Regions from separate parts of the Lentisalinibacter salinarum genome, predicted to be linked through region 2. Evidence: riboswitches for the same ligand, from Rfam matches in the RefSeq annotation. Region 2 holds a riboswitch; each other region holds the start of a gene.
What was found. A riboswitch is a leader RNA that binds a small molecule or an ion and turns the genes downstream of it on or off. The one in region 2 is predicted to bind cyclic di-GMP.
Positions count from the first base shown of each region.

Region 1: linked by a shared signal. The riboswitch ahead of ACJMKZ_RS13425 (hypothetical protein) and the one ahead of ACJMKZ_RS17755 (hypothetical protein) in region 2 are both predicted to bind cyclic di-GMP.
Region 3: linked by a shared signal. The riboswitch ahead of ACJMKZ_RS12605 (putative Ig domain-containing protein) and the one ahead of ACJMKZ_RS17755 (hypothetical protein) in region 2 are both predicted to bind cyclic di-GMP.

Region 1 covers NZ_JAPDRH010000003.1:625,689-639,404, reverse strand. The annotation lists gene ACJMKZ_RS13455 (tetratricopeptide repeat protein) at 1-279, shown strand, start outside; gene ACJMKZ_RS13450 (hypothetical protein) at 276-635, shown strand; gene ACJMKZ_RS13445 (MotA/TolQ/ExbB proton channel family protein) at 739-1,395, shown strand; gene ACJMKZ_RS13440 (ExbD/TolR family protein) at 1,409-1,903, shown strand; gene ACJMKZ_RS13435 (ExbD/TolR family protein) at 1,900-2,406, shown strand; gene ACJMKZ_RS13430 (AgmX/PglI C-terminal domain-containing protein) at 2,431-3,834, shown strand; cyclic di-GMP riboswitch class I at 3,865-3,954, shown strand; gene ACJMKZ_RS13425 (hypothetical protein) at 4,028-10,660, shown strand; gene ACJMKZ_RS13420 (OmpA family protein) at 10,657-13,716, shown strand, end outside.
Region 2 covers NZ_JAPDRH010000004.1:474,995-479,389, reverse strand. The annotation lists gene ACJMKZ_RS17775 (barstar family protein) at 84-365, shown strand; gene ACJMKZ_RS17770 (hypothetical protein) at 452-976, shown strand; gene ACJMKZ_RS17765 (PEP-CTERM sorting domain-containing protein) at 1,267-1,890, shown strand; gene ACJMKZ_RS17760 (hypothetical protein) at 2,369-2,539, shown strand; cyclic di-GMP riboswitch class I at 2,684-2,796, shown strand; gene ACJMKZ_RS17755 (hypothetical protein) at 2,971-3,378, shown strand; gene ACJMKZ_RS17750 (putative zinc-binding protein) at 3,695-4,171, shown strand.
Region 3 covers NZ_JAPDRH010000003.1:436,499-450,214, reverse strand. The annotation lists gene ACJMKZ_RS12630 (SDR family NAD(P)-dependent oxidoreductase) at 1-589, opposite strand, end outside; gene ACJMKZ_RS12625 (hypothetical protein) at 650-1,429, opposite strand; gene ACJMKZ_RS12620 (acetyl-CoA hydrolase/transferase C-terminal domain-containing protein) at 1,598-3,502, shown strand; gene ACJMKZ_RS12615 (acyl-CoA thioesterase) at 3,499-3,987, shown strand; gene ACJMKZ_RS12610 (hypothetical protein) at 4,096-4,545, shown strand; cyclic di-GMP riboswitch class I at 4,811-4,895, shown strand; gene ACJMKZ_RS12605 (putative Ig domain-containing protein) at 5,050-7,602, shown strand; gene ACJMKZ_RS12600 (ATP-grasp domain-containing protein) at 7,612-8,919, opposite strand; gene ACJMKZ_RS12595 (cytochrome c3 family protein) at 9,324-9,797, shown strand; gene ACJMKZ_RS12590 (4Fe-4S dicluster domain-containing protein) at 9,794-10,564, shown strand; gene nrfD (NrfD/PsrC family molybdoenzyme membrane anchor subunit) at 10,580-11,821, shown strand; gene ACJMKZ_RS12580 (hypothetical protein) at 11,927-13,681, shown strand.

The DNA of each region.
Region 1 (13,716 bases), on a different contig from region 2:
AATCCGGAACACCCGATCGTGCACAACGAACTCGGCATCGTGTATCGCAAGACCGGCCGCTTCGACGAGGCGAGGCGGAGCTACGAGACCGCGCTGGAGATCTACCCGGGGTTCCATTACGCGCGCCGCAACCTCGCGATCCTCTGTGACCTCTACCTCGCCGATCCCGAGTGCGCGCTGGCCAATTACGAGGCCTACATGAAGACGGTGACGGCAGACGAGGAGGCCGCCATATGGATCGCCGACATCCGCAATCGTCTCGGGGAGACCACGCAATGAATCTCGCTAAGCTTGCGCCGTGGTTCGCGCTCGCGCTGCTCGGCATCGCTCTGCAGGCCGCTGCCGAGGACGAGGCTACGGAGTCTTCAGAGGAGGCCGAGGCCATGACTGCGGCGGCAGAGGATACCGCCGGCACGACACCGGACAACCCGCACACCATGTCGGGCATGTCGATCCTCGGCAACGAGGAGGCGCCGAAGGCGCTCGTGATCGTGCCCTGGAAGAGTTCGGAGCTCGGCGACGATCCGTCCCTCGCGGACTCGCTCGACGAGCGCGCCCGTCCGGTGGACCCGGAAGTGTTCGCGCGGGAACTCCGTTATTACGGCATCCGCTCCGGCGGGGAGGGTGCGGAATGAGCCGCGAACGTGCACTGGATCACCGTTGTGACCGTGACACCCATTTACGCTAGCAAGTCCCCGTGAGTTATCTCACGAAGTTCTGTCAGATGAGGAAAAGGTGATGGACATTTTTTATTCGATCGTAGGTTTCTTCGCCTCGGGCGGAGCGTTCATGTACCCGATACTGATCGTGTTCGCGGTGGGTGCCGCCATCGCGATCGAGCGCTACATCACGCTGGACCGGGTCACCCGGAAGAACCAGCGCGTGTGGGACGAGGTGCAGCCGCTGCTCGCGAAAGGCGATTTCGACAAGGCCCGCGAGGTCACGGCGAAGGACGAGTCCACCGTGGCCCAGGTGCTGAACATGGGTCTCTCCCTGCAGGGCGCGGTGCGCCGTCGCGAGGATATAGAAATCGCCATGGAAGAGAACATGATGGAGATCGTGCCGCGGCTCGAGAAGCGCACCGCCTATGTGGCGCTGGCTTCCAGTATCGCGACCCTGCTCGGCCTGCTAGGCACCATCATGGGCCTCATCCAGGCCTTCACGGCCGTCGCGAATGCGAACCCCGCCGAGAAGGCCGACCTGTTGTCCGCCAGCATCTCCGTGGCCATGAACACGACCGCGTTCGGCCTGATGGTGGCGATCCCGCTGCTGATCACCCATGCGGTGCTCACGAGCAAGACGGGCGACATCGTCGACAGCCTCGAGATGGCGACCGTGAAGGCCCTGAACGTGATCAGCAAGAAGGCCAAGCGTCAGTACGAGGTCGCCGCCTGAGGAGGCAAGTGCCATGATCAGAAAACGGCATCATTACAGGCGACGCACCAAAGAGACGCCAGAGCTGGACGTCACCACCTTCCTCAATCTCATGGTGGTCCTGGTGCCGTTTCTGCTCATCACGGCGGTCTTCTCGCGGCTGACCATCGTGGAGCTCGATCTCCCGTCCTCCTCGGGGGGCGCCGCCACGACAGAGCCAAACTTCCGCCTGGAGGTGATCGTGCGCGAGAGCGGTTTCGAGCTCACCAACGGACGGTCGGTCATCGCCGCCATCCCGAAGGTCGAGGAGGAGTACGACTTCGAGACGCTGTCCGAGCACGTGGTCTCCCTGAAGCGGCAGTACCGCAGCGAGAACGCCGCCTCGGTCCTGCTCGAGCCGTTCATACCCTATGACTACCTGATCCAGGTGATGGACGTGGTCAGAAGCCGGCCGATGGAGGCCGAGGAGAGCGGGGAGATCCAGCTGGTGGCCCTGTTCCCGGAGATCTCGGTAGGAGAGGCGCCATGATGACGAACACCCGACGTCTGAAGCGGATGACGCGCAACCGGACGAAGGTGACGAAGATGAACCTCACGTCGCTGATGGACGTGTTCACCATCCTCGTCTTCTTCCTGCTGGTGAATTCGGGATCCGTGGAGGTCATGGAAGCGCCGAAGCAGGTCACGCTGCCCGAGTCCATGGTGGAGGAGAAGCCGCGGGAGACGGTCGTGATCTTCGTGAGCCCCGACGAGGTGCTCGTCCAGGGGCGGGCGGTCATCCGGGTCAGCGAGATCCTGGCGTCGGAGACGGCGACCATCGAGCCCATCACGGCGCGGCTGGAGGAGATCAGTCAGCGCGTGGTGGGGCCGAAGACGCGCTCCGTCGCGAAGAGCCAGGAGGTCACGATCCTGGCCGACAAATCGGTCCCGTTCACCGTGATCAAGCGGATCATGACGACGTGCACGGGCGAGGGTTACGGCCAGGTGTCGCTGGCCGTCGTACAGAAGCCCGCCGACAGCGCCGCCACCTAGCCGCGGCTTCATCGGGGTGATGCAGTGAGTCTCGAGAAAACCTGGGAAGAACAGGCGCTCCTGGACCAGATCGATGCCGAGCAGCAGAAGCTCGGTGATCTGGAGGAGCTGCTGCGCGCCGCCAGCGGGGAATTGCAGTCCCTCGCGGGCGAGCGCGAGAAATACGAACTCCTCGATGCGGTCACCGGCTCGCTGGAGCAGCTGGAGCGCCTCGGTGCAGCGGACCTTTTCTGGCGCGATACGCTGCCGGCCGACGCCCGCAGCACGCACCTGGCCGAGGTCCGCAGGCAGGCCACGGCGTTCTGCGATCGTGTGGCCGGCATAGAGGAGCGGCGCGACCAGCTGGCGCGGGAACTCGAGGAGCGCGACGACGTGCTCGAGTATCTGCAGGCCGAATTGCACGACCTTCGGGACGAGCAGGAGCGCAAGCTGAACGAGTGGGTGCTGGAACGCGACCCCTCGCCGCTGCCGTTCCGCCGCATGATCATGCCCTGGACGCGGGGCGTGGAAGAGGACCGGCGTTTCCGCCAGTCGCTGGCCGCCACGGTGGCTGCGAGCGTACTGGTGGCGCTGGTCCTGCGCATGATCGATCTGCCCATCCCCGAGCACGAGGAGCTGATCGAGGTCCCCGAGCGTGTGGCCAGACTCATCCAGCCCGAGCCGCCGCCGCCGGCGCGTACGGTGGAGACGGAGCCGGAGCCGGTGATCGAGGAGCCGCCCGAGCCGGAGGAGCAGGTGGTGGAGGAATCGCCGCCCGAGGAGATGCCCGAGATTACCGAACCCGCTAAAGTGGCGGAGCAGTCCGCGCCGAAGCAGGAGGTCCGCTCGAAGGGCATCCTCGCTTTCCGGGAGAGCTTCGCGCAGCGGGCGCGTTCCGGACCGTCGGCCGATCTCGGCGCAAGCGCGCGGGTCGGCAACCGCGGCGAGTCCGCTGTGGGCCGCCCGACGCGGGCCATGGTCACGACCGACGCGCCCGGGTCGAGCGGCGGCATCAATCTGGCGAGCGTCAGTCGGGACGTCGGCGGGGGCGCCGGCGGCCAGGGCATCGAGGGCGTCCGCGTCACGCAGGTCGCGACTTCCATCGGCGGCGACGGCTCCGCGGACCGGCCGCGGGCCGGCGGGCCGTCGGCCGGGCGCACGGACGAAGAGATCCAGATCGTGTTCGACCGCTACAAGGCGGCGCTGTACCGCCTGTACAACCGGGAGCTGCGGCGCGACCCGACGCTGCGCGGCCAGCTCGTGCTGAAGCTCACCATCGAACCCGACGGCAGCGTCTCGATGTGCCGCCTCCACTCCAGTGACATGGGCGCGCCGGACCTGGCCGACCAGATCGTGGCCAGGGTGAGCGGTTTCGATTTCGGCGCCAAGGAGGACATCGCGGCGATGACGATCATCTACCCGATCGATTTCCTCCCGGCGACTACCTGAACGAACGACGAGTAACCGACAAAGAAGAGATTCTGACAAAGGCAAAACCACCGAAAGGTGGCGACGCAAAGTCTCCGGTCTACAGAGCCCCGACGGCTCCATGACAGCGGGACCGCCCGAATCCGGACCCGGGATCACGCCAGGGTCCAGGCCTCTCAGGCAACGCGATCGCCGCCGGTGGAACAGGCACCACATGGCGAGCAGCAGAACATCCAACACATCGGCAAGCGCCCGGACGGTACTCCGGCTGCTGGCCTTCGCCGTGCTCGTGCTGGCCGCCGCGCCGTCCTGGGCCGTGGACTGCTCGGAGTTCCCGAACGGCACCATCGACGGCTTCGCCGGCGACGTCGCGCCCGCCCAGATCCAGATCGACCGCAACTGCACCATCCGGAACTTCCCGGCGTCCAATCCGCTGGACACCAACTTCAGCTTCCTGACCCAGCCGGGCCAGACGGACGAGCGCTGGCTGATCGTCTTCGACAACGTCGTCCATACCGGCGAGATGGCCTGCAACAGCGTCGCGGGCCATCGCATCTGGTTCGTCAACGGCTCCTCCAGCTCCATCCAGGAGGGCTGCCAGAACCTGCTGATCCCGGTCGAGAAGATCGAGAAGGACAACCCGCCGGGCACGACGACGGCGTCGATCGGCGTGCCGTTCACCTACACGCTGACGATGCCGGTGCTGTTCGACGCCGGCACCGGCACGGTCATCGACGAATTCGGATCCCTGAACGACCTACACGGCGTCACCCTGATCGACGACCTGAACGCGACCGGGGTCGATCTCACCTACGTGAGCCACACGGCCTACTGGGAGAGCACGGGACTGCCGGTGGCACACACCTTCGACAACGACGGCGGCGTGCTCACCTTCGACAACTTCCCGATCATCCCGTCGAACGAGCAGATCGTGATCGAGCTGACCGTGGTGCTGGAGGACTCGCCGGCGAACGCGATCGGCACCCAGTTCGTGAACACCGCCAAGTGGGATTTCGGACGGCTGATCGACGGCATCTTCTACGAGCCGCTGCCGGGCGAGTGGGGCATCTCCGATCCGCTGACCATTGCCGGTCCCGATATCGTGGTCACCAAGACCGGGCCGGCGACCCTCGGCCGGACGCTGAACCTCGGCCAGTGGGGCGAGTTCGCCATCGACGTGCACAACACGGGACTGGGCGAGGCCTGGGACGTGGCGCTGGTGGACCGGCTGCCCGACGGACCCCAGGGCGGCATGTGCGACATCCAGCCGGAGATCCTGGACGCGCAGGTGTATGCCGCGGACGGCGTCACGCCGGTGCCGGGCAAGGGTCCGCTGACGCCGGGCGTGGACTTCGATCTGGTCTGGCAGGGCAGCCCGCGCTGCGAACTCACACTCGACATGCTTACCCCGGCGGCCATGATCGGCCCGGACGAGCATCTGATCATCCGCTACCGCAGCCGGCTCGACGCGGACACCGACGACGGCGTCCAGCTCACCAATGTCGCCGGCGCCACCCGGTGGTACAACGGAGCGGCCGGCAACCCGGACCGGCTGGAGTTCGCGCGCCCCGTGACCAATGGGACGGTCGGCACGGCGGACCACCAGGACGCGCACACGGTCACCACGGCGCTGTACGGTTATTTCTTCGAGAAGACCGTGGCGAACGTCACCAGCGGCGCGGATCCGGCGGAGAGCGCCGCGCCCGGCGACCGGCTCCGCTACACGCTGCGGCTGCAGACCACCGACGGCCCCCTCGAGGACGTCGCGATCCGCGACGATCTCGGCTCGCTGAATGCGGCACCGGTGTTCGTGCCCGGCTCGCTGCAGGTACTGCCCGGCTCGCTGCCCGCCGGCGCCACCACCGCCGCGACGGATCCCTTCGGTGGCACCAACGGCACCGGCCAGCTGGTGGTCACCAATATCGATCTGCCGGCGGACGGCGAGCTCGTAGTGGAGTTCGAGGTGACCCTGGCCGAAGCCATACTGGACGGCACCGTGGTCGCGAACCAGTCGGAGCTGATCGGTGCCGTGAAACTCGCCGACAGCGACGACCCCACCGTCAACGGCCAGGCCGATCCGGACGTGCCCGGCGACGAGGATCCGACGACGGTGGTGATCGAGGCCGAGCCGCCGCCGGCGCTAGCGAAGGCGACCACGCAGCCGACCGCGGCCATCGGCGAGGCTTTCAGTTACCGGCTCACGGTGCCGACCACGCCGCACAGCGCGCCGCTGTATGACGTGCGCATCGTGGACGATCTGACGGCTTCCGCCGCGGACCTGGAGTTCGTGAGTGTCGCCCGGGTGTCCGGGCCGGCCGGGTGGGCGCCGCAGAATACGGGCACCGCCACCTCGCTGGTCATCGAGGATCCGGCGAACGGCATCGATATCCCCGCGGGCGAGCAGGTGGTGGTCGAGATCACGGTGGCGCTCAGCGACACGCCGACCAACGTCGCCGGCCTGGAGTTCACCAACACCGCGGCCTATACCTACAACCAGCTCGACGGGCAGGGGGCGACCGAACGACCCGGCGATGGCGCCGTCAGCGGCCCGATGACCATCGTCGAGCCCGAGCTCACGCTGGAGAAATACGGGCCGCTGCGCCTGCGCGCGGGCGAGACCGGCGTCTTCACGCTGGATGTGCACAACGTCGGCACCTCGACGGCCTGGAACGTCTATCTGACCGATCTGCTGCCGGATACCGCCGACGGCGGGCTCTGCGACGCCGCACCGGCGCAGGTCACCGCGCAGCTGTTCGAGGCGGACGGCACCACCGCGGTGGCCGCACCGCTCACCGCCGGCGCGGACTACGCGGTGTCCTTCACCGGCCGGCCCGGGTGCACGTTCACACTCGAGGTGCTGTCGCCGGCAGGCGGCATCGCCCCGGATCAGCGGCTCCTCGTTACCTACGAGGCCGGCCTGGACGCGGACACGGTGGCCGATGCGGCATTCACCAATATTGCGGGTGCCACCGAATGGTCCAGCGTGGACGTCTCCACCCCGGACGACCGCGCGCGCACCTACAGCCGTACCATTACCGACGGCACGGTGGACGTGCTCGACCACGAGGACGCCCACACGGTGGTCGAGTTCTCGCCGGAGCTGCTGTTCGAGAAGACCGTGGTCAACGTGACCACCGGCGAAGACCCTGCCGCCGTGGCCACGCCGGGCGACACGCTGCGCTACAGCCTCTACGTCGAGAACCTGGGCGACACGCCGGTCGACGAGTTCCGTCTCGTGGACGAGCTGGACCGGCTGAACGACGTGCCCGCATTCCAGCCCGGCACGCTGACTGTGGTCACGCTGCCCGCCGGCGCCGTTGCCGCCAATACGGATGCCGCGGGCGGTGCTGCCGGCACCGGCCTCCTCGACGTGGGCGGCCTCAGTCTCGGCGGTGTCGGGGACACGGTGCGCGTGGAATTCGAGGTGACGCTGGCGTCGGTGATCCGCGACGGCACCTACGTAACCAACCAGTCCGAGCTGGTCTACCAGGGCAACCCGGTGGCCGTCAGCGACGATCCCCTGGTCAACGGGCCGGCGGATCCGAACGTGACCGGCGACGAGGATCCCACCCGCGTGCTGATCGAGTCGGCGCCTTATTTCACGGTGGAGAAAGTCTCGTCCTACGTCACGGGCGATCCCGACGTGCTGCTCGCCGGCGAGACCCTGCGCTACACCATCACGGTGCGGAACACGGGCACCGACGATGCCAGGGACGCGGTAATCGCCGACGCCGTGCCGGCCAACACCACCTACGTCGCCGGCAGCACGACGCTGAACGGTGTCGGCGTCGCGGACGCCGACGGCGGCGTCTCGCCGCTGGCCGACGGCATCCCGATCAACGCCCCCGGCGACGCCACGCCGGGACTGCTGCCCGCCGCCGCCGCCGCCCCGGACGCCGACGATACCGCGACGATCGTCTTCGACGTCGTGGTCGACCCGGACGCCGCGGACGGTACCGTCATCTCGAACCAGGCCTTCGTGAGCGCGCCGGACGGCGGCGTGATCGACCGACCGTCAGACGACCCGCGCACACCGGTGGCCGACGATCCCACCCGCGACGTGGTCGGCCGCCTGCCGCTTCTCTACGCCGAGAAGTCGGCGGCGCTGCAGGACGACCTGGGCACGCCGGGCATCGTCGATCCGGGCGATACGCTGCGCTACACGATCACGGTCTACAACAACGGCACCGTGCCCGCCACGGTCGTGGAACTGGTGGACCAGGTGCCCGAGTGGACGACGTACGTGGCCGATACCACCACACTGAACGGCCTGGCCGCCGGACAGCCGGACGGCGGCAACTTCCCGCTGGCGGCCGGATTGCCCCTGTCCTCTGCGGACCTCACGCCGCCGCTGCCCGGCGCCGGCGAGGGAACGCTGAGCCCCGGCGCCTCGGCCACCGTGCAGTTCTACCTGCTGGTGAACGCCGATGCGGTGCCGGGCACGCTGATAGAGAACCAGGCCACGGTCTCGAGCTACGAACTGCCGGACCTCCTCACCGACGGCGACGGCGACCCGGCGACGGGCCCGGAGCCCACCGTCGTAGTCGTGGGCGACGCCCAGCAGCTCGCCATCAGCAAGCAGGTGACGGTGGTCGGCGGCGGCGTCGCCGAGGCGGGCTCCACGCTGGAGTATCTGGTGACGGTCCGGAACATCGCCTCGGTGCCGGCCTACGATGTCGTGATCTACGACGACCTGGATCTGCCCGAACCCGCACAGCTGATCTACGTGGACGGCTCTGCCGCGATGAACGGCTCCGACGAGGGCGTGGCTTTCGCCGGCACGCTGCTGACGGCCGACTACGGCTCCCTGTACGGCGCGCTCCAGCCCGACGAGACCGTCGAACTCCGTTTCCGCGCGGTGATAGAGCCTACCCTGCCGATCGGAACTACGGTGACGAACATCGCCGAGGTGCGCTGGAACCAGGCGACCCAGAGCGCCACGGCCTCCGTGTCCGTGGACGTGGGCGGCACACCGGGCTCCGCGGCGGTGAACGGCACGGTGTGGCACGACGCGGACTTCGACGACGTCGACGGCGCCGGGGAGCGCCGGCTCGAGGGCTGGTCCGTCGAGGTCTGGCGCAACGACACGCGCGTGCGCTCTGTACTGACGGACGCGGACGGCAACTACCGGGTGAGCGGCCTCGTGCCCAACTATCTCACCGACGACGTCTACGAGATCCGCTTCGTCGCGCCGGGCGCGGGACCCCGCAGCGCCGCGCTCGGGCTCGCGTATTCTGCAGATTTCACGAACTATCCGCAGCGCATCGCCGGTATCGAACTGGTGAAGGGCAACAACCTGCAGGACCTCAACCTGCCCATCGATCCGGCCGGTGTCGTCTACAACTCGGTGTCGCGGGCGCCCGTGGCCGGCGCGGTGGTCACGCTGCTGGACGGCCCGGGCGGGACGCCGGTGCCGGCTGCCTGCTTCGAGGACCCGGTGCAGCAGAATCAGGTGACGTTGTCGGATGGCTGGTACAAGTTCGACCTGAACTTCGGCGATCCGGGCTGTCCGGACGGTGCCGACTACGTGATCAGCGTGACGCCGCCGGGTGCGGGCTACGTGCCCGGACCCTCCGAGATCATCCCGGCGAGCAACGACGCGACGGGTGCCGCGTTCGACGTCCCGTCCTGCCCGGGCTCGACCGACGACGCCGTCCCGGGCACCAGCGAACACTGCGAGGTGCAGGCCTCGGAGACCGCTCCGCCGGCCTCCGTACGGGCACGCACCGCCGGGACGACCTGGTACGAACGGCTGACGCTCGACGGGACGTCGGTGCCCGGATCCAGCCAGCTGTTCAACAACCACATCCCGGTGGATCCGGAGCTCTCCGGGGCCGTGTCGGTCACCAAGAGCACGCCGATGGTGAACGTGAACCGGGGGCAGCTGGTGCCTTATCTGATCACGGTGAACAACACCATCGAGATCGAGCTCACCGATGTGAACGTGGTGGACCGCTATCCGGCGGGCTTCGCCTACGTCGAGGGGTCGGCGCGCATCGACGGCGTCGCCGTGGAGCCCGTCATGAACGGGCGCGAACTGGTGTGGGAGAACCTGATCCTCGATGCCTCGGGACGGCACGAGATCCAGCTGCTGCTGGCGGTCGGCGCCGGCGTGAGCGAGGGCGAATTCGTCAACCGGGCACAGGTGATGAACGGCATCACCGGCAATGCCATGTCCGGCGAAGCCACGGCTACGGTGCGCCTGGTGCCGGACCCGACCTTCGACTGCACGGACGTGACGGGCAAGGTCTTCGACGATCGCAACCGCAACGGCTTCCAGGACGAGCAGGAGACCGGTCTCGCCGGTGTGCGTCTGGTGACGCCGCGGGGGCTCGCGGCCACCACCGATGCCCACGGACGCTTCCACATCACCTGCGCGGTGACGCCGAACGAGACCCGCGGCAGCAACTTCGTCCTGAAGCTGGACGACCGTACGCTGCCCTCGGGCTATCGGCCCTCGACCCGCTCGGTGCAGATCAAGCGGGCCACCCGGGGCAAGGCGCTGGACTTCGACTTCGGCGCGTCGATCCACCGCGTGGTCGGGCTGGATCTCGCCGATGCCGCGTTCGAGGCCGATTCGGTGGAGCTGCGCAGCCTCTGGCAACCGAGGCTCGAACTCCTGATCAATGAACTGCGCAAGGCACCGTCCGTGCTGCGCCTGTCGTACCTGGCCGACGTGGAGTCGCCCCGGCTGGTCGAGCGGCGGCTCGAGGCGATCCGGCGCCGGATTCTCGAGGACTGGGCCGCGCTCGACTGCTGCTACGAACTGGCGGTGGAACCCGAGGTGCACTGGCGCCTGGGCAGCCCGCCCGAGCGGCCGCGCAGCCGGGGGGAGGAGCGCCCGTGAGAACCTTCGTGAGGAGAATCGCCTGTCTCGCGCTCGGCGCCACGCTGGCGTCGTCCGCGGTCCTTGCAGCGGATATCCGGCCGCTGGGCGAGGCGGTGGAGCGTCATCTGCCGCTGGATGTCCCGTTCCGCGAGTGGGTGCAGGATCCCGAGCGGCTGACGGAGGAGGCGGGGGACCGCATCGAGACGCGCGAGGTGCTCGCGGACCGGCCCGAGACGGTCAAGCTCACCGGCGTCGTGCCGGCGATCCGCTTCGAGTCCGGCGTCGCCGATATCCCGGAGAGTACCGTCGCCGAACTCGGCCGGGTACTCGACAGCCTCAGCCATCGGCGCAACGTGCGTCTGCACCTGGTCGGGCATGCCGACAACCAGCCTCTCTCGGTACGCCTCGCCGCCGTCTACGGCGACAACGCCGGGCTGTCGCGGGAGCGAGCCGGTCAGGTCGCCGAGTATTTCCAGACCCGCCTCGCGCTGCCGCCGGAATCGATTTCCTTCGAATGGGCCGGCGACACCGATCCGGTAGCGAGCAACGACACCGAGGCCGGGCGAGCGCTGAATCGCCGGGTCGAGGTGGAGGTCTGGTACGACGAAATGCGCGAGGCCGTGGTGGAGGAAGAGATTCTCGTGCCTCACGAGATCCGTCGTGTGAAGGTCTGCCGCATGGAGACGGTGTGCAAGCTGCGCTACGTCGACGGCCATGCCCATCGGGCCCGCCTGCAGAACCTGATCCCGCCGCTGCGCTGGAATGAGGAAGGCGTCGAGATCGGCGAGCGGCACGTCGGTCAGATACGCCAGGCGCTGGCGAACCTCGCCGACAAGCAGAACGTGGTGGTGAAATTCATCGGCCACTCGGACGACGCTCCGCTCAGCGGTGCCACCGAGCGCATCTACGGCACCCATCTCGGCCTGTCCAAGGCGCGCGCGCGCCGGGTCGCGCTGGCAATACAGGACCGCCTTGGCCTGCCCAGCGCCGCCGTTGCCAGTGACGGCCGCGGCACGGACAAGCCGCTGGCCTCCAACGACACGCCGCGGGGCCGCGCGCTGAACCGGCGGGTCGAGCTGGAGTTCTGGTACGACGATCCGCTGCAGGAGTTGCCCGACGAGCCGCAGCTCTGCCCCGACGCGCCGGGTGCCGAGCTGGTCACGCGGGTCTACGACCCGCCCTGGGGCAGCATCCCGCGCGTGGAGATCGTGGGCGGACAGATGGCGGTGCCGCCGGAACTTGCGGCGGATCTCCGGCGCGCCATGCAGGACGTCGCGGACGAGCGCAACGCGCGTATCCGTTTCGTCGGCTATACGCGCAACGAGCGTCTGGAGCGTCGCACGGCGATGGTCTACGGCGACGATATCGGACTGTCCGCCGCCCGGGCCCGCCGCGTCATGGAGGCCGTCGGCGAGGATCTGGCGGATGCGGCCATGGAATTCGAAGGCCGTGGCTTCGTGCATACCGACGATCCCGTGAACGCCGGATTCGTCCAGGGCGACGACTCCTACGTCGTGGCCCAGGTGGTCTATGACGAACTCGCGGTGCTGGACGACTACGAGGGCGTGGACGTGACACGGCTCACCCGGGAGCTCGAGCCGAAGAACCCCCTCGGCCTGAACCTGATGCGCATCACGGTCGATGGCGAGCCCATCGACGATCCGGAACGCAGCTCCGCCGACATCCAGCGCTGCACCGACGTGGCGCTCGACGAGGCGGATATCCGCTTCGGCTTCGACAATCTGCGCTCCGCGCCCCGTCTGGCGGTGACCGCCAGTCCGTCCACGGTGGCGATCCCGGCCGACCTCGGCGACATCTGCATACCGCCGAGCGTGCGACCCATCCGCTTCCGGATGTATGCGAACTACACCCATTTCATCGAGCGGGCGGAAGTCCGCATCTTCGAGAACGGCCAGTCCCTGGAGTCCGCGCCGCTGGCGGTGGTCCGCCTCGACGATCCGGACGGCGTGGCCGAGTGGCGGCCGCCGATGGATCACTTCCGCGGCCCCTCGCGCAAGCTCGCCTACGTGGTCCGTGCCTACGGCGCGGACGGCAACTTCGACGAGACCGCACCGCAGCCGCTGTGGCTGGTCTACGGCGACACTCCTTCGGCCTCGCCGGTGGATGCGGATGCACCGCCATTACTCGCCGCGTTCGGCGAGAGCGATCTCGCGACGCAGAACATCCAGCTCGCGAGCGGCACGGTGGGCGTGCGCGGCAGCGGCATCCCCGACGGCCACACCGTCTGGGTTGCCGGCCGGCAGGTACCCGTAGACGCGCAGGGCAACTTCGTGGCGGAGGAGGTGCTGCCGCAGGGCACGCACACGGTCGAGGTGGCCGTACTGGACGATCAGGGCAACGGCGAGCTGTTCCTGCGCGATCTGGAGCTCAAATCCAGCGACTGGTTCTACGTCGGCATGGCGGACGTCACCGTCGCCGAGAACGATGCCACCGGGCCCATCGACCTCATGAGCGGCGACGAGCCGCTGCGCGACCCGACCTCCAGTGCGGACGGCCGCCTCGCCTTCTACGTCGACGGCAAGTTCGGCGAGCACTGGCGCCTGGTGGCCAGCGCCGACACGCGCGAAGAGCCGCTCGACGAGCTGTTCAGCAATTTCATGAGCAAGTCGCCTGACTCGCTGCTGCGCCGCATCGACCCGGACTACTACTATCCCACCTTCGGCGACGACGGCACCGTCGAGGAGCTGGCGCCGACCATGGGCAAGTTCTACGTGAAGCTGTCGGAGGACGAAAACCACGCCATGTGGGGCAACTTCAAGGTCGGCTACATGCAGAACGAACTGGCCCGGGTGGACCGGGGCCTGTACGGCGCCAACCTGCGCTACCAGTCCGACGAGGCGACCGACTCGGGTGAACGCCGTTTCGGCGCCGATCTGTTCGCGGCCGAGCCGGGTACGGTGCCCAGTCGCGAGGAGTTCCGCGGCACCGGCGGCTCGCTGTACTACCTGCGCCGCCAGGACATCCTCACCGGCTCCGAGCGCGTCCGCGTGGAGATCCGGGACAAGGCGTCCGGGCTCGTCACGGGCGTGGTCAACCTCACGCCGTCGCTGGAC
Region 2 (4,395 bases):
TGCGAGCGCTTCTGGCCGCGAGGCGACAGTTGCCAGGATCAGGCTATACTTTCCGCTGCTGACTCAAATGCGACATTCGCGCAATGACGACGAATCGTACGATTGATCTTTCAAATGCGTCGTCGAAGAATGAGCTTTTCGCGATTCTTGCTGAAGAAATGTCGTTTCCAGATTGGTGGGGTAAGAACTGGGACGCGTGCTGGGACTGCATGACTGATCCGCAGTTAAGCGATCTACCATCTCAATTGCGTTTCCACGGATTGTCAAAACTGCGCGAGAAACTCCCCAAAGATGCGGAAGCTCTTTCTCAGCTTCTCACCGATCTGGGAAAGCATCGGACAGATATCTCCGTCTCTTGGGATTGACCCCAGCGGCTCCTTCTGGCCGCAAAGCGACCCTAGCGGCGCTCTGAGGTATGATTTGCGGAGTCGACCCGAAGCCGTCTTCCGGAATGCGTGAGATTCTCAGGCTACTTGCCAAACTGGCGATTGCCGCAGTAGGGCTAGCAGCAGTCGGCACATTGTGGCTTTTTCTACCGGTCTGGTTTACGCCGATCGCGAAATTCTGGTACGAGCCTGGATTCGAGGAAGCAGTCTCTGCGGCGCTAAAGGACATTCCCGATCACGAAAATGCGTGTATCTATGACGATACGCAGAATATCTTTGTGACGTCGGCGGAACAGCTAGACGTCGGGAGGATGCTAGAGAAGGCCGTGAAGGATAGAGTCCCCAACCCTCGCGAAGGTAAATTGAGAGATCCACATTTCAGGATCTATGCGAACGGTCGAACTTATTATTGGAGTTTTAGCGACGAAGAGTTTCACCCGTTCTTGGGCGATAGGTGGACCCTGAGAGGAAAAAGCGCAGAAAAGTGCGAAGCCTACAACCGCTACCCAAGAAGGTACCAGCAGGTGTACGAAGAGCGGTACGGCATTGGTGTGACCGAAGCAAATTTTTGCTGCGGATCCGATTATTAGCCTCAACTTCGACCGCCCGCTCTTGGCCGGAAACCGACCCCTCGGTCTGTGAGGCGCCATAGAGCCAAGACCGGCTCAAATTAGGGTCGCCTATCGACCCGAAGCGGACGAGATTTTCTATTGGCGCAATAGATACAAGCTGCCAAGTATCGTCAGCTTTCTTTACATATCTACAAAACGCGCGGCGCAGGGGCAGACTCAACCCTCTGTAAAGTCAGAATATTGACGATTTGGTATAGAATTTGCTCGGGGAGCTCTGTACCTCAGATGCAGCCACTTGGGAGAGCCGCATGAACCGAATAAGAAGCACCTGTCTAGCCATTGTGGCTGTCTCGCTATCACCGATGACGGCGACCGCGGACGAGATCACTATCGATTTCGAAGATCCGGGAGTTGCGCTGCCGAGGCCAGGAGGAACTGATCCAGCAGTTGATTTCGCCTTTGGTGGCTACTCGGTCACATCGGGAGGATGCGATTTTGTCGCCGGCGACAGTTTTGCCGGCACGGAAAACGGTGTGGATGGTAGCGATAACGGTACGACTCACATCTTCGGTAGCGATATCACGATGACATGCGGGGGAGCCTTCGACCTTTTGGGTTTCTCGCTTGGTGAGGACTACCTCGAAGAGACTTTCTTGTTCCTGGTTGATGTCGTCTACGCGGGCGGCGGCGCGTTTACGGTCGGCGCCTGGACAGACGGCATTTTCGGATTCCGAGGGTATGGCTGCGACGGATTTTGCGCCGATATCGTGTCTGCGCGGATCTATACGAGGGACAACGGTTCGGACGGACTTCCCTTCCAATTCGCATTGGATAACATTCGCATCAACAAGGTGCCCGAACCCGGAACCCTTGCCCTCCTAGGTGCTGGCCTTCTCGGCATGGGTTTTGCCCGCAGACGCCAGACGGCTTAAGAAGCGTTCTGTTCACCGTGTTCGATAGCCCCGCCCAGTGCGGGGCTTTTTTTCCGCTTCTGGCCGGAAAGCGACCTTTCGGTCTGTGAGGCGCTTTAGACCGAGGACCGGCTCAAATTAGGGTCGCTTATCGACCCGAAGCGGACGTTTGGTTAACCGAGCTTCACCGTATCTCGCAGCCAAATGCCGTATCCTCGTCCCGGCAATATTGTGCTGGTGGGCACCGGGGGGAGGACCGGTCGTCCAGACCGCTAAAGGTAGGTCTTGTGTTGTAGATTGGCCGGGCCGACGGTTCTGATCGAGCGCCCCGGATACCCTGACGAGTCATTAAGCTGCGCCTACCTCTTGCGAGTATCCCCTATTGATCACCTGCTCGAGATAGAGGAGCGTTAGGCGTTGACAGAGCGGCGCTGGGCTTAGTCAACCCATGCATCTTCCGCTGGCGGCAAGTCGCCAAATCAGAATAGAGGTGACATCTATGGCTACACGTACCGACAAGAGCACTTGGGTGATCGGTGGGGGAACGCTGGCCGGACTCGGCACCGGGCTGATTTTTCTACAAACCTCAGCTCTGACTTTCGTAGCGTCTATCCTGATCGGCATTGGCGTTGGTCTTCTTATTGCGCCATTTGTTCCTTCGCGCCAATAGCCGCGTCTGGCCGGAAACCGACCTTTCGGCCTCTGGCCGCGCGTAGCCCACGTTCTTGAATCCGCTAGGGTCGCTTATCGACTCGAAGCGGACGCTAGGCAAATCCCAGAATTGACTGTCAAGAAAAAAGCGAGAAACTAGTACTTGCGATAAAGGCAAACCTGGCGAAAGCTAGTGACGCAAAGCCACGGGTCCTCGCTTCCTCCGAGAAGCCATTGCTGACTTCCCGAGGGACCCAAGATCGCCGGGCTGCCGAGGCAGTTGGTCCAAGCGGCGATCAATTTTCTCGTATCTGCTCACCGCCAAGGCGGTTACTTATGCCTCTTCACCTGGAGCCATTGGATCTTTCTAACAAGCTTCAAGCTTATAGGTCCGTGCTTATTGTCTCATGCCCGATTTGCCCGCCTGTCAGTCTGGCAAGTGACGAAAACTTGCCCTTCATCGAATTCTTCAAGCATGGCATTAAGACACCCGCCTACGAAGACTATGTAGGCGAGACCCGTAAGTCTCTTGAGCACGACGGGATCGAAACTGGCGTCTTTACCAGCTACCTCCCGTGCCCTGCGACTTGTCTTTGGACGAGAGGCCAGCGAACCCGATTGTTGAAGCAGGCCGAAAAATATGAGGCTGCTCTGGTCATGGGATGCGAATCGGCAAGATATACCGTCGAGCAAACCCTCGCGGACATCAATTGCGATGTCATCTTGGGGATGCAGTTGGTTGGAATTACGAATGCGAATCTAAAGTTCGGATTTCCGTTGACTGTCGAGCTAAACAATCTCGCTCGAGTCACCGCAAATGAGCAAACCGAAGACGCGCAATCGATAGAGGCGAGCTGACATGTGCTTATTTTTCAGTTTTCTTCCCGCAACATTTTGGACGATTGCTGGTTACTTCGTCCTTTTTGCATCGTCAAAGTCCAACGGCGTGACTAAGACATTTGGGATGGCACTCGCAATCTGGGCATTCCTACTTGCCGGACTCATTATATTGGGTGGTGTATATATCACGATTGCTGGAGCCTGCCCGATCACTGAGTTGCTGAAATGCTCGGTTTAACAACCTCCAGAAATAAGTGGCTGTAAGCTCAGGCTGAGACTGGAAGAAGAGATGAGGGTAAACGTAGGCCACTCGATGGAAAGCCGAGGATAAATTATGAATTTACAGCGAAAAATTGGCCTTGAGGTGGACGCTGCGAAACCAGTATGTCCACTTGGTGAGGTTGTCGGGAAAGAAATGATCGCTAAGAAGCGGATTCCCGTTATTTCATGCGCGGGAGGATGCTTTCGCGGAGAAATTGCTCGGATCGCAGCTCACATGGTGGCGAAAGAGGAGCCATATAGTCGAGGATGCCATGGCGAGATGATTACAGCACCACATTCGGCAATGGCAAACTGGGCAAAGAAAGCCGATAAAGTGATTGTGATAGATGGTTGTTTCATGCATTGCCATGGCAGAATGATGAAGAACATCTTCGGCGCTGAAAACACGATCCAATTTGATGCCCTGCCTATGTATAACAAGGACCAAAAATACTCAGAGAATATGGTTATCGACGAAGTCCCGGAATCTGAGAGGATCGATTTAGCTCGGCAAGTGGCAGATAAAGTCCTCTGCGCTCTGAGGGCGTGATAGGCCTTTAAAAACGTTGCGAGGCAGGTTTCTATTGGATCCTGCTCACTAGTTTTGCTAAGCCCAGTCTTGGCTGCTAGCTGAACAGTTCCTAACAATGGCGGATTGTTCAATGGGCTCAAACACTGGTCCTTCTCTGCCGCCTTATGAATTGAAAGTCTGACGGTTTGGATTGGACCTGACACGAGGGTTCTCATCTGGACGACACAGGTGGAAGCACTTAC
Region 3 (13,716 bases), on a different contig from region 2:
AGCCCGGGCAGACCGTGTTCGCGCGGATCCGGTGCGCCGCGAGTTCGACGGCCATGGCCCGCACCATCGAGACGACCGCCCCCTTGGTGGCGCCGTAGTGCTCGTTGCGCGCGGCGCCGTGGATGGCGGCGGTCGAGGCGATGGCCACCAGCGAGCCGCCCGGCTCGCCGGCCTGTGAGCGCGCCACCATGTGGCGCGCTGCCTCGCGCAGCGTGAAGAAGACGCCGTGCACGTTGACCGCCTCGATGCGCTCGAAATCGGCGGCCGTGATCTCGAACAGATCGCGACGCGGGATGCCCATGCCGGCGTTGGCGATCGCCGCGTCCAGCCGGCCCAATTGTTCGGTAATCCGTCGCACGCCGGCGGCCACGGCGGTCTCCTCGGCGACGTCGATCACGTCGGTCAACACACGGACGCCGGCGGCAGACAGCAGCTCCGCGGCCGACGCATTCTTGTCTTCGTTGCGCCCCCAGATCACCACGTCGGCGCCCTGGCGGGCGCAGCCCTCCGCCATACCCAAACCGATGCCGCCGTTGCCGCCGGTGACGAGTACCACCTTGCCGGTCAGGTCGAACAGGTCTTTCGCCATCCGTTTTCTCCCGCTGTACCTGTCGGGCAGGCTAGCGCCGGGCGCCCTGCGATGCCAGCGTCAGCGCCCGCCGCCGCTGGCGGCGGGCGCGCCGGGAGTGCCGCCGGCATAGCGAAAATCGGCGTAGGTCAGGAGGATGTCACGCTCGATGCTCTTGAGGCCGAATGCGGCGCTTCCCCGCACCTCGGTCGTGACCCGGGCGGGCATGTAGGCCCGCCGGTCCAGTCGTATCATCTCGATCCGCGTGTTGAACCGCTCGATCTTCGCGATGACTTTGGCGCGGAACGGCTCGTCGCTGTAGAGGCGGAAGGACTCGACGTAAGGGACCGACTTCAGGATGGTCATCTCGCCCCGCAGGTGCTTCGCCATACCTTCCCGGTCCGTCGCGCCCGCCGCCGGGCGGAAGCGCCACGTGACCCGCTGGTCGTCTTCCTCGAGCAGCTCCCATCCGTCTTCCGCCGCCAGGCCGGCGAAATCGTTGTCGCCGGGCCGGCCCTCTTCGCGGGCCAGGCGCTGCTCGATTTCCTCGGCATAGTCGCGGAGCTCGTCCTGCGTAGGCTCGCGGCCGTCGACGGATACCAGCTGCCATTTCGGGTCGGCGGCCGGATCGAATCGCTCTACCCGGCTGCCGTCGTTGTCCTCGCGCGTGCGCGTGAACGCCCATTCACCGGTGACCCGGGGCATGTTGGCGAAAGCCTCGCGCGCGATCGGAGGCACTTCGGCTGCGGCCGGGACCGCGGCGCCGACGGCCAGAACGGCGAGGACGGCCAGGACGGCCATACCGAGCCGGCCGGGAACGGTGGTGGCGGCGATTGAGGTGCTGCTCGGGCGCGTTTGCATCGATTCCTCCGGCGGGTTTCGGGTGACCCGCATGTGTTTGAATGGCGTCTGGCGTTATTGTTCGCGACAGAATCCCGGACCGATGCGGACCATTATGCGACATCAGTACTCTCGTCAACGTCGTCCTCTTGCGCGCTGCCGCCCGGGCCGCCACCCGCGGTGCCGCCCGTGAGGGCCGCCTGGCAGGAACCGCGGACGCTCGCGGACGCGATCATCGCGCGGGTGGGCCGCCACATCGTACTGGGGCTGCCGGTCGGGCTGGGCAAGGCGGTCCACGTCGCCAATGCCCTGTACGAGCGCGCGGCGTCGGATTCGTCGATCCGGCTCACGATCTTCACCGCGCTGACGCTGGAGGTCCCGCGTGCGCACGGTGATCTGGAGCAGCGTTTCCTGGCACCGCTGGTCGAGCGACTATACGCGGGCTGGCCCTCGTTGCACTACGCGCAGGCGATCCGCGCCGGCACGCTGCCGCCGAACATCGAGGTGCGGGAGTTTTACTTCCGGCCAGGGGCGTATCTGGATACTCCGTCTGCGCAGCAGTCCTACACCAGCATCAATTACAGCCAGGTTGTCACCGAGCTCATGCGGCTGGGCGTGAACGTGGTGGGGCAGTTGGTCTCCGCGCGCCCGGAGAGCCCCGGCAGCTACAGCCTGAGCTGCAATCCGGAGATCTCGCTGGATCTCCTGCCGGCCTTCAGGGAGGCGAAGGCGGCCGGCCGGGAGGTCGCGATGGTCGCGCAGGTCAACCGCCGCCTGCCATACATGACCGGCGACGCGGAGGTGCCGGCGGACGTATTCGACTTCGTCCTGGATGCGCCGGAGTGGGAGTTCCCGCTGTTCGGATTGCCGAATCGGCCCGTCGAGGCGGCCGACTACGCCACCGGGATGCACGTGGCTAGCCTCGTGCCCGACGGGGGCACCGTCCAGCTCGGCATCGGCTCGCTGAGCGATGCGGTGGCCCATTGCCTGGCGCTGCGCAACGAGCAGCCGGACCTGTTCCGTGCCGTGCTGGATAGGCTGCCCGGCGGCAGCGCATCGCCCCGGCGCGCCGCACTGCCGATCGAGACGGGACGGTTCCGCGAGGGGCTGTACGGATCCAGCGAGCTGATGAGCGACGCCCTCTACTCGCTGTTCGAGCGGGACATCCTGCGACGACCCGCGGACGCCGGGGACGAGACCGTGTTGCATGGCGGTTTCTTCCTCGGCTCCTCGGCATTCTACGAGGCACTGCGGCAGTTGCCGGAGGACCGGCGCCGCCTCATCAACATGACCGGCATCTCCCGGGTGAACACGCTGTACGGTGACGAGGAACGAAAGCGGCGCCAGCGCCGGGACGCCCGCTTCATCAACGAGACCATGATGGCCACCCTGCTGGGAGCCGCCGTATCCGACGGACTCGAGGGGGGGCGTGTGGTGAGCGGCGTAGGCGGGCAGTTCGACTTCGTCAGTATGGCCCAGGCGCTGCCGGACGGACTCTCCGTACTCATGCTGCGCGCGCGGCGCCTGCACGACGGCAGGCCGCAGTCCAACATCCGCTGGTCTTACCCTCATGCGACGGTGCCGCGTCATTACCGGGACGTGTTCGTCAGCGAATACGGGATCGCCGCGACCCGCGGCCGACCCGACCGGGAGGTGATCGCCCGGATGCTGGACATCGCGGATTCCGCGTTCCAGGACGAGTTGCTGTCGTCCGCAAGAACGGCGGGCAAGGTGCCGGCCGATCACGCGGTTTCCGCCGATGCCCGGCTGAATACACCCGAAGCGCTCCAATCGATCTTCGACGCTCCCGACGTGGCGCCGTATTTTCCGGCTTATCCCCATGGCACCGACCTGACGACCGTCGAGCAGGAACTCGCCGGGGCGCTCACGTGGCTCGAGGGCGCCACCGCCCGGCTGCCGGATCGGCTGCGCATGACGCTCGCGGCGATGGGCTCCGGCCGCTCCGACGACTCTCGCCGGTACGAGGATCACCTGGAACGGCTGGAACTGGGATCACCCGAAGGTCTCGGGCAACGGATAATGCGGCGTCTCGTCGTCCTGGCACTGGACAGATCGAAGAGGGAGAGACCATGAGCATGCCCGGTCGAGCACCTTCGCATTCCGCCGTCGAGCAGAACGTCTACAAGATATTTCCCAACGACCTGAATGCGGAGCAGACGGTATTCGGCGGGCTGGTGATGGCCCTGTGCGACCGCACGGCCCTCATCGTGGCGGAGCGCCACAGCGGCACCACCTGCGTCACCGCCGCGGTGGACAGCCTCAACTTCCTGTCTCCTGCGCGCACCGGCGAGACGCTGCTGGTGAAGGCCTCCGTCAATCGTGCCTGGAATACCTCGATGGAAATCGGCGTGCGCGTCGTGGCCGAGAACAGCCGCAGCGGCGAGGTCCGGCACGTCGTCTCCGCGTACCTTACCTTCGTCGGTCTCGACGAGGCGGGCCGGCCCACGGCCGTGCCCGACGTGCTGCCGGAGACCGACGACGAGAAACGCCGCTACCGTTCGGCGCAGGTGCGTCGCGACGCGCGGCTGCGTACACGGGACAGTCTGCGGTCGATCTAGCGGTGCGTCCTGCCAACGATTTTTCCGACCGTGCTATTCTCTGCGCATCCGGCCTGCAGTCGCGGACCGGACGACAAGCGCAACAACGAAGAAACAAGGGAGAGAATCATGCGCATTATCCGACTGTCGGCAATCGCCGTTCTGCTGGCCTTTTCGTCCTCGGCGATGGCCGAACTGGAGCCCTGGAAAGACTACGATATCAGCGACTCCGTCTATCAGATCTCGGCGATCAAGGTGAAGCCGAACATGATGGATGCCTACCTGGAAGGGATCCGGGACACTTGGGTGGCCGCCAACGACCTCGCTAAGGAGCTCGGTCATATCGAGGACTACGCCATCTACTCGAGCCAGCTCGCGGCGAGCGGGGATTTCAATCTACTTCTGGTGATCAAGTTCGCGGAGACCGCGGATCTTGCGCCGTCGAAGGAACGCTATGACGCGTTCATGGCGAAGTGGAGCGAGGAGCAGGAAGAGCGTTCCGAGCAACTCGTACAGAATTATCCGGCGATGCGCGAAATCACCGGCGCGTACCTCATGCGCGAGATCACCATGAAGTAGGATCGCTGCGCAACTCTGCAGAGCAAAGGCTCCGCCTCCGCGCGGGGCCTTTCTTTTTTTGTTATGGAAAATACTCCTCCCGCCGCGCTTCGTACCGACGCGCACAAACGCAGACGACATAATTCACCGCGACTCGCCGCAGCGCATTTCGGCATCTACGTGTCGGCGTTTTGAGACATGTTGTGCTCCACATAACTGGTGCTAAAGTTCGTCCTCAACAGACAGTCTCGAACAACGAGGTCTGCTGACGACAGAGAATCGAGTTAGTTGAAAAGGGCAAACCGATCGAAAGGTCGGGACGCAAAGCCACCGGTCTACGGGCGAGAGCCTAAGACAGCGGGGTTGCCAACAGGAACAGGGCGCTCACCGGCCTCATGCCGGCGTCCCAACAACAAGAGCGCTCGTTCGCCGACCCCCGGCAGCGTTTCGATTCGACATTACCCCGCAGCCTGAAGCTGCGTCTTTTGATCGGATAGCCCGCCCGTCACAGGCAGGAGTGCCGTTATGCGCCTATATTCCGCGCCAGCAATACTGAACAGGCTGCTGATTCTTCCCGTGATGTCGCTCGCGCTGAGCGGCTGTCTCATGGAAGAGGAAGTGGCGGAGCAGCCCATTGCGAACGATCCCGGTGGCGCCACCGGCGAGATCCTGCGCGATCACGAACTGTCGGGCAGCGTGGGTGACGGGCCCATCATCGGCGCGGCCGTTCGCATTGTCGCCGCGGACGGTACCGAACTCGGCGGCATGACCAGCGATGCCAGCGCGGGCTACAACATCACCGTACGCACGAAGGGCAAGCACTATCCGCTGTCCATCGACGCGCAGGGCGGTACCGACCTGGTGACCGGACTCGCGCCGGATTTCGTGCTGAAGAGCGTGGCGCTCGAGCCGGGCAAGAAGACCGTGTCGAATCTGAACCCGTTCAGCACGCTCGCGGCGGAACTCGCAGCCGAACTGCCGGGCGGTCTGACGAAAGAGAACCTCGCCATCGCGCTGAACCGCGTGACGACGAAGCTGAACAGCGGTCTCGTCACTCTGACCGGAGAACCGGTCATGACCCAGGCACTGGACGCTGCCACCATCGCGGAGATGGTGAAGGCTTCCGAGACGCTGGGCGAGACTATCCGGCGCACCCGGGACTCGCTCGTCGCCGTGGGCCGCCAGGTGGACGGCGACGCCGTCGTGGCGGCGATCGCGTCCGATCTCACCGACGGGAAGCTCGACGGCGCCGGCGGCGCGAAGGCGGATGCGCGCATCGCTGCCGTGGCGACGGTGGCCGCGACGCAGACGTTGCTGGAGGCGATCGCCAACCGTCTGCAGGTCAACGGCGTCGACGCCATGGGACCGATGGACGATTCCATCCGACAGGTGATGCCCGATGCCGCGGGCGCCACCACGGCGGAGGTGCCCGTGAGCGCCGCAGCGCTGGAGCAGGTCCGGATCGGCCTGGCGGCGGCCAAGGCCGTGATGCCCGCGCCGGAATTCGACGATCTCGAGGCGGTGCTCTCCGGTTTCGACTCCGGCATCTCGCCGAAACAGATCGAGGGCATCGTGCCCCGTGAGTCGGTGGAGTTACTCGACAACACGATCATCGCCGTGGCCGACGGCAGCCAGGACGAGCTGGATACCGTGAACGGCACCACACGGAACGACGGCGACACGCCGTCGACGAACAGCCCGCCGACGATCAGTGGCGACCCGCCGACGGTCGTTACGGAAGGCGAGCGCTACAGTTTCGCACCGACCGTGTCCGATCCCGATGGTGATGCCCTCATTTTCGAGATCGCCAACCGTCCGGCCTGGGCGAGTTTCGACGCCGGTACCGGCGAGCTGTTCGGAACGCCCGGCGCCGGTGACGCGGGTTCCTATTCCGATATCACCGTCACGGTCAGCGACGGCGAAGCGACGGCCTCGCTGGGTCCGTTCACGGTGGAGGTACGGCAACTGGTGACCAACTCGGCGCCGACCATCGGCGGCAGCCCGCCCGCAACGGTCAGCGAAGGCGCATCCTACAGCTTCATGCCGAGCGCGAGCGATGCGGACGGCGATTCGCTGACCTTCGATATCGTGAATATGCCGGCGTGGTCCAGTTTCGATACCGCCACCGGTCGGCTCTTCGGCACGCCCGCCCCGGGCGACGCCGGTGTCTATGGGGACATCACCATTACCGTCACGGACGGAGAGGCCCAGGCCGCATTGGGGCCGTTCGCCATCGAGGTGCGTGCGGTCGTGAGCAATAGTGCGCCTGTGATCTCCGGCAGCCCCGCCACGTCGGTGGACGAGGGGACGGCCTACGAGTTCACGCCGAGCGCGAGCGATGCGGACGGCGACGCGCTCGTGTTCGATATCGCCAACATGCCGTCCTGGGCGTCTTTCGACACGTCGACCGGCCGTCTCGCGGGCACGCCGGCCACTGGTGACTCGGGCACCTACGGCAATATCGCGATCAGCGTCAGCGACGGCCAGGACTCGGCGTCGCTGCCGGCCTTTACGATCACGGTGCAGGCCATGGCCACCAACTCGGCGCCTGTGATCTCCGGCAGCCCGGCGAAGGCGGTGACGGAGGGCACACAGTACAGCTTCACGCCGAGCGCCACCGATCCGGACGGCGACAGCCTCAGCTTCTCGATCACGAACAAGCCGGCGTGGGCGGCGTTCGATGCCGCTACCGGCCGCCTGTCGGGCACGCCGCAGGCCGGGGACGTCGGCACCTACGCCGACATCGTCATCAGCGTGAGCGACGGTCAGGCCTCCGCGTCCCTCGGTGCGTTCTCGATCACGGTCGAGGCCATCGCCATGGGCTCGGTCACCCTGAGCTGGTCGCCGCCCACGGAGAACACGGACGGCACGGCGCTGACGGATCTGGCGGGCTATCGCATCTACTGGGGGACCACGTCCGGCAGCTATCCGAATTCGGTGACCATCGACAATCCCGGCGTGACGACTTACGTGGTGGAGAACCTGGTGCCGGACACCTATGAGTTCGTGGCGACGTCCTACAACACCTCGGGCGTAGAGAGCGACTACTCCGCCCCCGCCACGAAGACGGTCCAGTAGGGCGGCCCGTCAGATGATCTCGGGGCGGCGCAGGATCTCCAGCGGTATGAGTTGCTTGGTCTCTTCGTATTTCTCCAGCAGCTCGTGCTGGTCCTCGCCGCCCAGGTAGACGTCCGCGATGTTGTAGCTGTAGCTGTCCTGGAACGGGAGTTCGTCGAGCGACTGCCCGTCGCTGACGTGGCACTCGAAGCGTGCCTCCGGGAAACGCTCCTCCAGCAGCTTCTCGTCACCCGGCCCCGGCGCATGGGCGACGACGCCGTCCTCGAAGACGCGCATCATGAACTTGGCGGCGACCTTGTGGTCGCCCTGCCGGTGGGGCGGCTGCGGCCGCTCCCCCAGGGCCAGGTCGATCACGACCTGCTGGTGCGAGGCGCCGTCCACCAGCGCGAACAGCGGGCAGTGTGACTGGGAGATGCGGCCGTTGATCTCCAGCAGCGCCAGTTCGTCGCTGTCCCGGTCCCAGTAGAACTCCACGTTGAACGGCGCGTCGTCGTAACCGAAGCCGTCCAGTATCGCGGTGGCCGTCTCCTTCATGCGCTCCTGCGTGTCGCGGGGGACGGAGGAGGGATACTGGTAGCGTGACAGCACGCTCTGCACGTGGCGGTCGCGGATCGTGTCGACGACGCCGTAGATCTCGAATTCGCCCTGGTAGCGGTAGCCTTCCAGCGTGCACTGACGGCCCTTTGAGATGATCGCCTCCGCGATGCAGTGATAACCGTCGATGCCCTCGATTTCTTCCGGTATGTCCGCGTATCCCATGAGATGATTCACCGGCTCGCCGAACAGGTGGATGTTGTCCCGGATCTTCGGTAACGCTTTCTCGAAGTCCTTCCGGTCCTCGATCAGGAAGCCCAGGTTGGACGAATGAGCGGTGACGGGCTTCAGCCAGAACGGGAAGTCGAGGTCCAGATCGGACAACGGCTCGTCGGCGAACGGATTCACCGCCGCGAAGGGAGGTACGACGTCCGGCGCCACGCGCTTCTGCTCCACCCGCGACCAGTACTTGTGCTCGCACATCAGCGCGGCTTCCACGCTCGGACCGGGCTGATCCAGTCGCTTGCGCAGTATCGGTGTCATGACCGTGCTGGGAAAGTCCCAGTGGGTGATGACGCCGTCGACCGATCCATCGAACTCTTCCAGTATCCGTTGCGCCTTCGGCAGCATCTCGTCGGTGGGGTGCAGGTCGGCCCGCGTCGCCTCTTCGAATGTGAGTAACTGATGGAAGCAGAACTCGCCCGCCCGCGGGAGCGATTCGAGATCGGCACGATGAAAGTCATCGAGACCGAATACGAAGATGTTCTTCCTTTGACTCGTCATTCCTTGCCTCCTTCCATCCCGTATGTCGCGTTACGCTTCATACCAGACCCTATCTTCGCGTACGCATGTGAGAATTGCGATTTCGCATTGGACACGGGCCGGACCGGTCTTATCAGGGTATCTACCGATAGGGCTTCTCCTTATTGAACGCGCCGGTTCGGCTCTAGGACCATGGCCCCCGAGAGCAGGGCGCCGCGGGAAGTCACCGGACTGACTCGACGGCGACCCGCTCGCAGCGGTCGGAGGACCGGCGTCCACGGGGGCGAGGGCGCGCAAGACATGATTCTCCGACGGCCTCGAGCGAGCCGCAGTCGATACGAGCCTTCAGTACGAATGCTGAGCCGCGGTGGCCGGGTGGTATCTCGGCATCGGCGGCGTCGGTATACGTCGACTGGGGGTTAAGCATGAAGAAGCACTGGCTGCGTCCGCTGTGGGTGGCAATTGCCGTCGTGGCGGCAGTCCTCGTCGGGCGCGTGTTCATGGTGCCGGATGATTTCGGCGTCCACGGCGAGAGCTTCACCTACCATTATTACCGCGCAAGCAACGTCCAGGAATGGAAGGACTTCCCGGTGAAGTACCGGGGCCGGGAGCGCTGTGAACGCTGCCATCGCGAGAACAGTGAAGAGGTAGCCGCCTCGAAGCACGCGGCCATGCAGTGCGAGAACTGCCACGGACCCGCCGCCGGACACCCCAGGGAGGTCAAGAAGCTCCCGATCGACGCCTCCCGGGATCTCTGTCTGCGCTGTCACCAGACTCTCGATTATCCATCGAGCTTGCGCAGAGAACTGCCGGGCGTCAACGGCGACCGTCATGGCCGCCAGGCCGAGTGCCGCAAGTGCCACGATCCCCATCACCCGGACCTGGAGGACAGGCGATGAGTTGCTCCCGACGCAAGTTCCTGAAGCAGACCATGGCCGGAGCGCTGACGGCGGCGCTACCCGGGATCACCGTACTGAGCCTGGCCCCGGGCGAGGCCCGCGCCCTGGCCGAAAAGTCGAACCTGCGATGGGTCTTCCTGGTGGATACCCGCAAATGCGTCGGCTGCGGCCTCTGCGTGAAAGCCTGCAAGCTCGAGAACGAGATCCCCTATGACGCGCCGATCACGCGGACATGGGTCGAACGCTATGTCGTCACGAAGGACGGCGAGACGCACGTCGATTCACCGAATGCGGGCAGGGACGGTTACACGTCCGCAGAGATCCGTGGCGAGGCGATCGATCCGGACAACATCGAGAAGGCATTCTTCGTACCGAAACTCTGCAATCAGTGCGAGAACCCGCCCTGCGTACAGGTCTGTCCGGTGGGTGCGACGTACCAGACAGACGACGGGGTCGTGCTGGTGGATCGTGAGTGGTGCATCGGCTGTGGCTACTGCATCATGGCCTGTCCCTACGGCGTCCGCTTCTTCCATCCGGAGACCAAGACGGCGGACAAGTGCAACTGGTGCTATCACCGAATCTCCCAGGGGCTGGAATCCGCCTGCGTACAGGCCTGCCCCTTCGGCGCTCGGCGGATGGGAAATCTGCGCGATCCCGACGATCCCGTTACACAGATCATCATGACGGAGCGCGTGCAGGTATTGAAGGACGAGTACGGTACGGAACCGCACGTATTCTATCTGGGGCTGGACGAGAGAGTGAGGTGAACCATGAGTTCTGAAATGTTCGTCCATGGTGCCGAGTGGACCGTCAAGGAGCTCTTCGTCTATCCGAACGAGTTCATCTACTGGAGCATCCAGATCGTGATGTATCCGTATATGACGGGCCTGGTCGCGGGCGCCTTCGTGCTCTCGTCGCTCTATCACGTATTCGGCCAGAAGGATCTCAAGAATATCGCGCAGTTCTCCCTGGTCTTCTCGCTGGCGCTGTTGCCTGTGGCCGCCGTCCCGCTGCTGCTGCACCTGCAGCAGCCGCTGCGCGCATCCCATCCGCTGCTGACCCCGCATTTCACCTCGGCGATCGCGGCATTCGGCATCGTGTTCTCCACCTACGGCCTGATCGTGCTGAGCGAGATCTGGTTCGTTTATCGCGCCTATTTCGTGCGTCAGGTAGAGCTGCTCAAGGGACAGGCAGGACTTGGCAACAAGGCGCAGCGACTGGTCTACCGGGCATTGACGCTGGGCGCTTACGACACCAGCGACGCGGCACTCAGGATCGACCACAAGGCCGCGCGGATCCTGGCGGCGGTGGGTATCCCGGTAGCCCTTTTCCTGCACGGCTACGCCGGGTTCATCTTCGGTTCCGTGAAGGCGAATGCACTGTGGATGTCGCCGCTGATGCCGGTCATCTTCATCATGTCGGCGGTGGTCTCGGGTATCGCGCTGTGCATGCTCACCTACATCGTGATCATGGAGTGGAAAGCGTTCCGCGAGCGGCGCACGGGAGCGGCGCGTGACGCAACGCAGATCAAGGGCGTCGAAAGCGAGACCATCACGAAATCGACACGATACCTGCTGGGTTTCCTCGTGGCGGCCATCAGCCTGGAACTGCTGGACCTGATCTTCCGCGGCTATACGGCCATGAAGTCATGGGACATCCTGCGATCGGTCATGTACGGGAAGGACTTCATCAACATATTCGTGCTCCAGTACGGCCTCGGCAATCTGGTGCCCCTGCTGCTGCTCACACTGCCGGGGCGTACCATCCGACGTACCGTGGTGGCGCTGATACTCGTGTTGTTCGGCGTATTCATGATGCGCTGGAACGTGGTCATAGGCGGTCAGGCCTTTTCGTTGTCGTTCTCGGGATACATGCACTACGAGATCCCATTGATTCCGCACAGCATCGAGACTTTCAAAGAGGGACTGTTCGGGGCTTTGACGGTGGCCGCGCTGCCCTTCCTGATCTTCTGGGTCCTGAACAAGTTCATACCGGCATTACGGCAGGACGCTGGTATCGGATAGAGCGGACCGTCATGTGTATCGGGGAAAAGGGCGCCGGTACAGCCGGGGCCCTTTTTTCGTTCCGAGCGGGAGCGTAACGGTGTCACGAGGACACAGGGGGGAATCGTGGCTGATCGAAACGGAGAGATCGAACGTCGGCTGGCGGAGATAGAGAGGCGCCTCCAGGCCCTGGAGCATGAAAAGATTCGTTCGCCGACGGCGGGGGCGACGAGCGCCGAGGAACGGGTCGGCCCGCGGAAGCCGGGCGGGGATTCACTGTCGAGCGCTGCGGCTTACCTCGGCCGCGTGCTGCTGATTTTCGGCGGCGCGTATCTGCTCCGTGCCATTACCGATTTCGGTTTCGTGTCGGTGATTGCGGGAATCCCCATCGGCGCGGGCTACGCACTCCTCTGGCTCGTCATGGGCTACCGTGCCGGCGCCCGCTCCGACGAACGGGTCCTGGCAGGGCTGTACAGCGGTCTGTCGGTCATCCTCTTTCTGCCGCTGCTCGTGGAAGCGGTGACCCGGTTCGGGTTGCTGACTCCGCTGCAGAGCGCGGTGGCGCTCGTGGTCTTCGCGGCCATGGCCATGGCTGTGGCTGTGCTCAGGCGGCTGCGAGTGCTCGCCTGGCTGACGCTGGCCGGCACGGTCGCGACCGCCCTGATGCTGTTCCAGGAGACCCACGCGGCCGTGATCTTCTCCTTCCTGTTGTTGCTCCTCGGCGCCGGCTCGCTGTGGTGCGTCTATTTGACCGGCCTGAGAGGCATCCAGTGGGTAGGAGCACTGGGAGCCGATACCGCCATCGTTCTGCTGGCCGCCGTCGGGATGAACGAGAACTGGCCGGTACAACCGGCTTCGGCCTACTTCTTCGGTCTGGCCGTGTGGACTGTCTACCTGGCCAGTGCGGCGATCCGTTCCCATTTGCTGCGGCACGAGCCCGGGTTGTTCGAGTTCATTCAGATCTTCGCCGCAACAGCCGTCGTCTCGGCGGTGGCGCTCGCGATGCCGGTCCCGGCCTCGTACCTGTCGGGTCTCGGCGGAGCGGCGTTGCTGATCGGGCTCTCGTGCTATGCGCTCGGATTCCTGCCGACCGGCTCCACGGCCTTCTCCGACGGACGGGGCCCGGGCTACTATCTCTACACCACGCTCGCACTGGTGCTGGTGATCGGCGGCAGTGCGCTGGTATTGCCGTCGGGTCCTGCCGCAGTGCTCCTGTCACTCTTCGCCCTCGCGACGGCCCGGATCAGCGGCCGCCAGCGTCGTGTCGCTTTCAGCCTGCAGGCAACCGTATTCCTCGGTGCTGCAGCCGTGCTTTCGGGTGGGCTCGCCGCCGGTCTGGGCGCGTTCACCGCGGAGGCTGCCGGCTGGCCATCCGTGACCGTTCCCCAGGTGATCGTCGCTGTGGCAGCTGTCGCCTGTCTCTTCATCCCGGTTGCGCAGCGCTCGAAGAGATGGGGCCTGGCGGCCGGCCTGCCGCAGTTGATCGTGCTGGTCCTCTCGATATGCCTGGTCGGCGGGCTCACGGTGGCGGTCGTCGCACCGGTGGTCGCGCGTGGGCCCGGCGGGACTCTCGATCCTGGCATGCTGGCTGCGCTGAGAACCGCCATCCTGGCGGCCGCCTCGGTGGTTCTCGCGCTTTCCAGCAGGTATCGGCGATGGCCGGAGGCGCGCTGGCTCGCCTACCCGGTGCTGGCTGTCACCGGCGCCAAACTGATCCTGGAGGATTTCCCGCATGGCCGCCCGTTGACGCTATTCATGGCGCTGGGCGTTGTCGGTGTGGCGCTGATCATGGTCTCGCGCCTCCTGCCGCGGCCCGCCGGCACGGCCTCGCCGGAAGATACCGAAGAAGCGGCCGATGCAGGCGGCACGGTCGCAGGCTGAGCCGGCCGTAGCCCTGTGGTGGCGGCGTATTGACC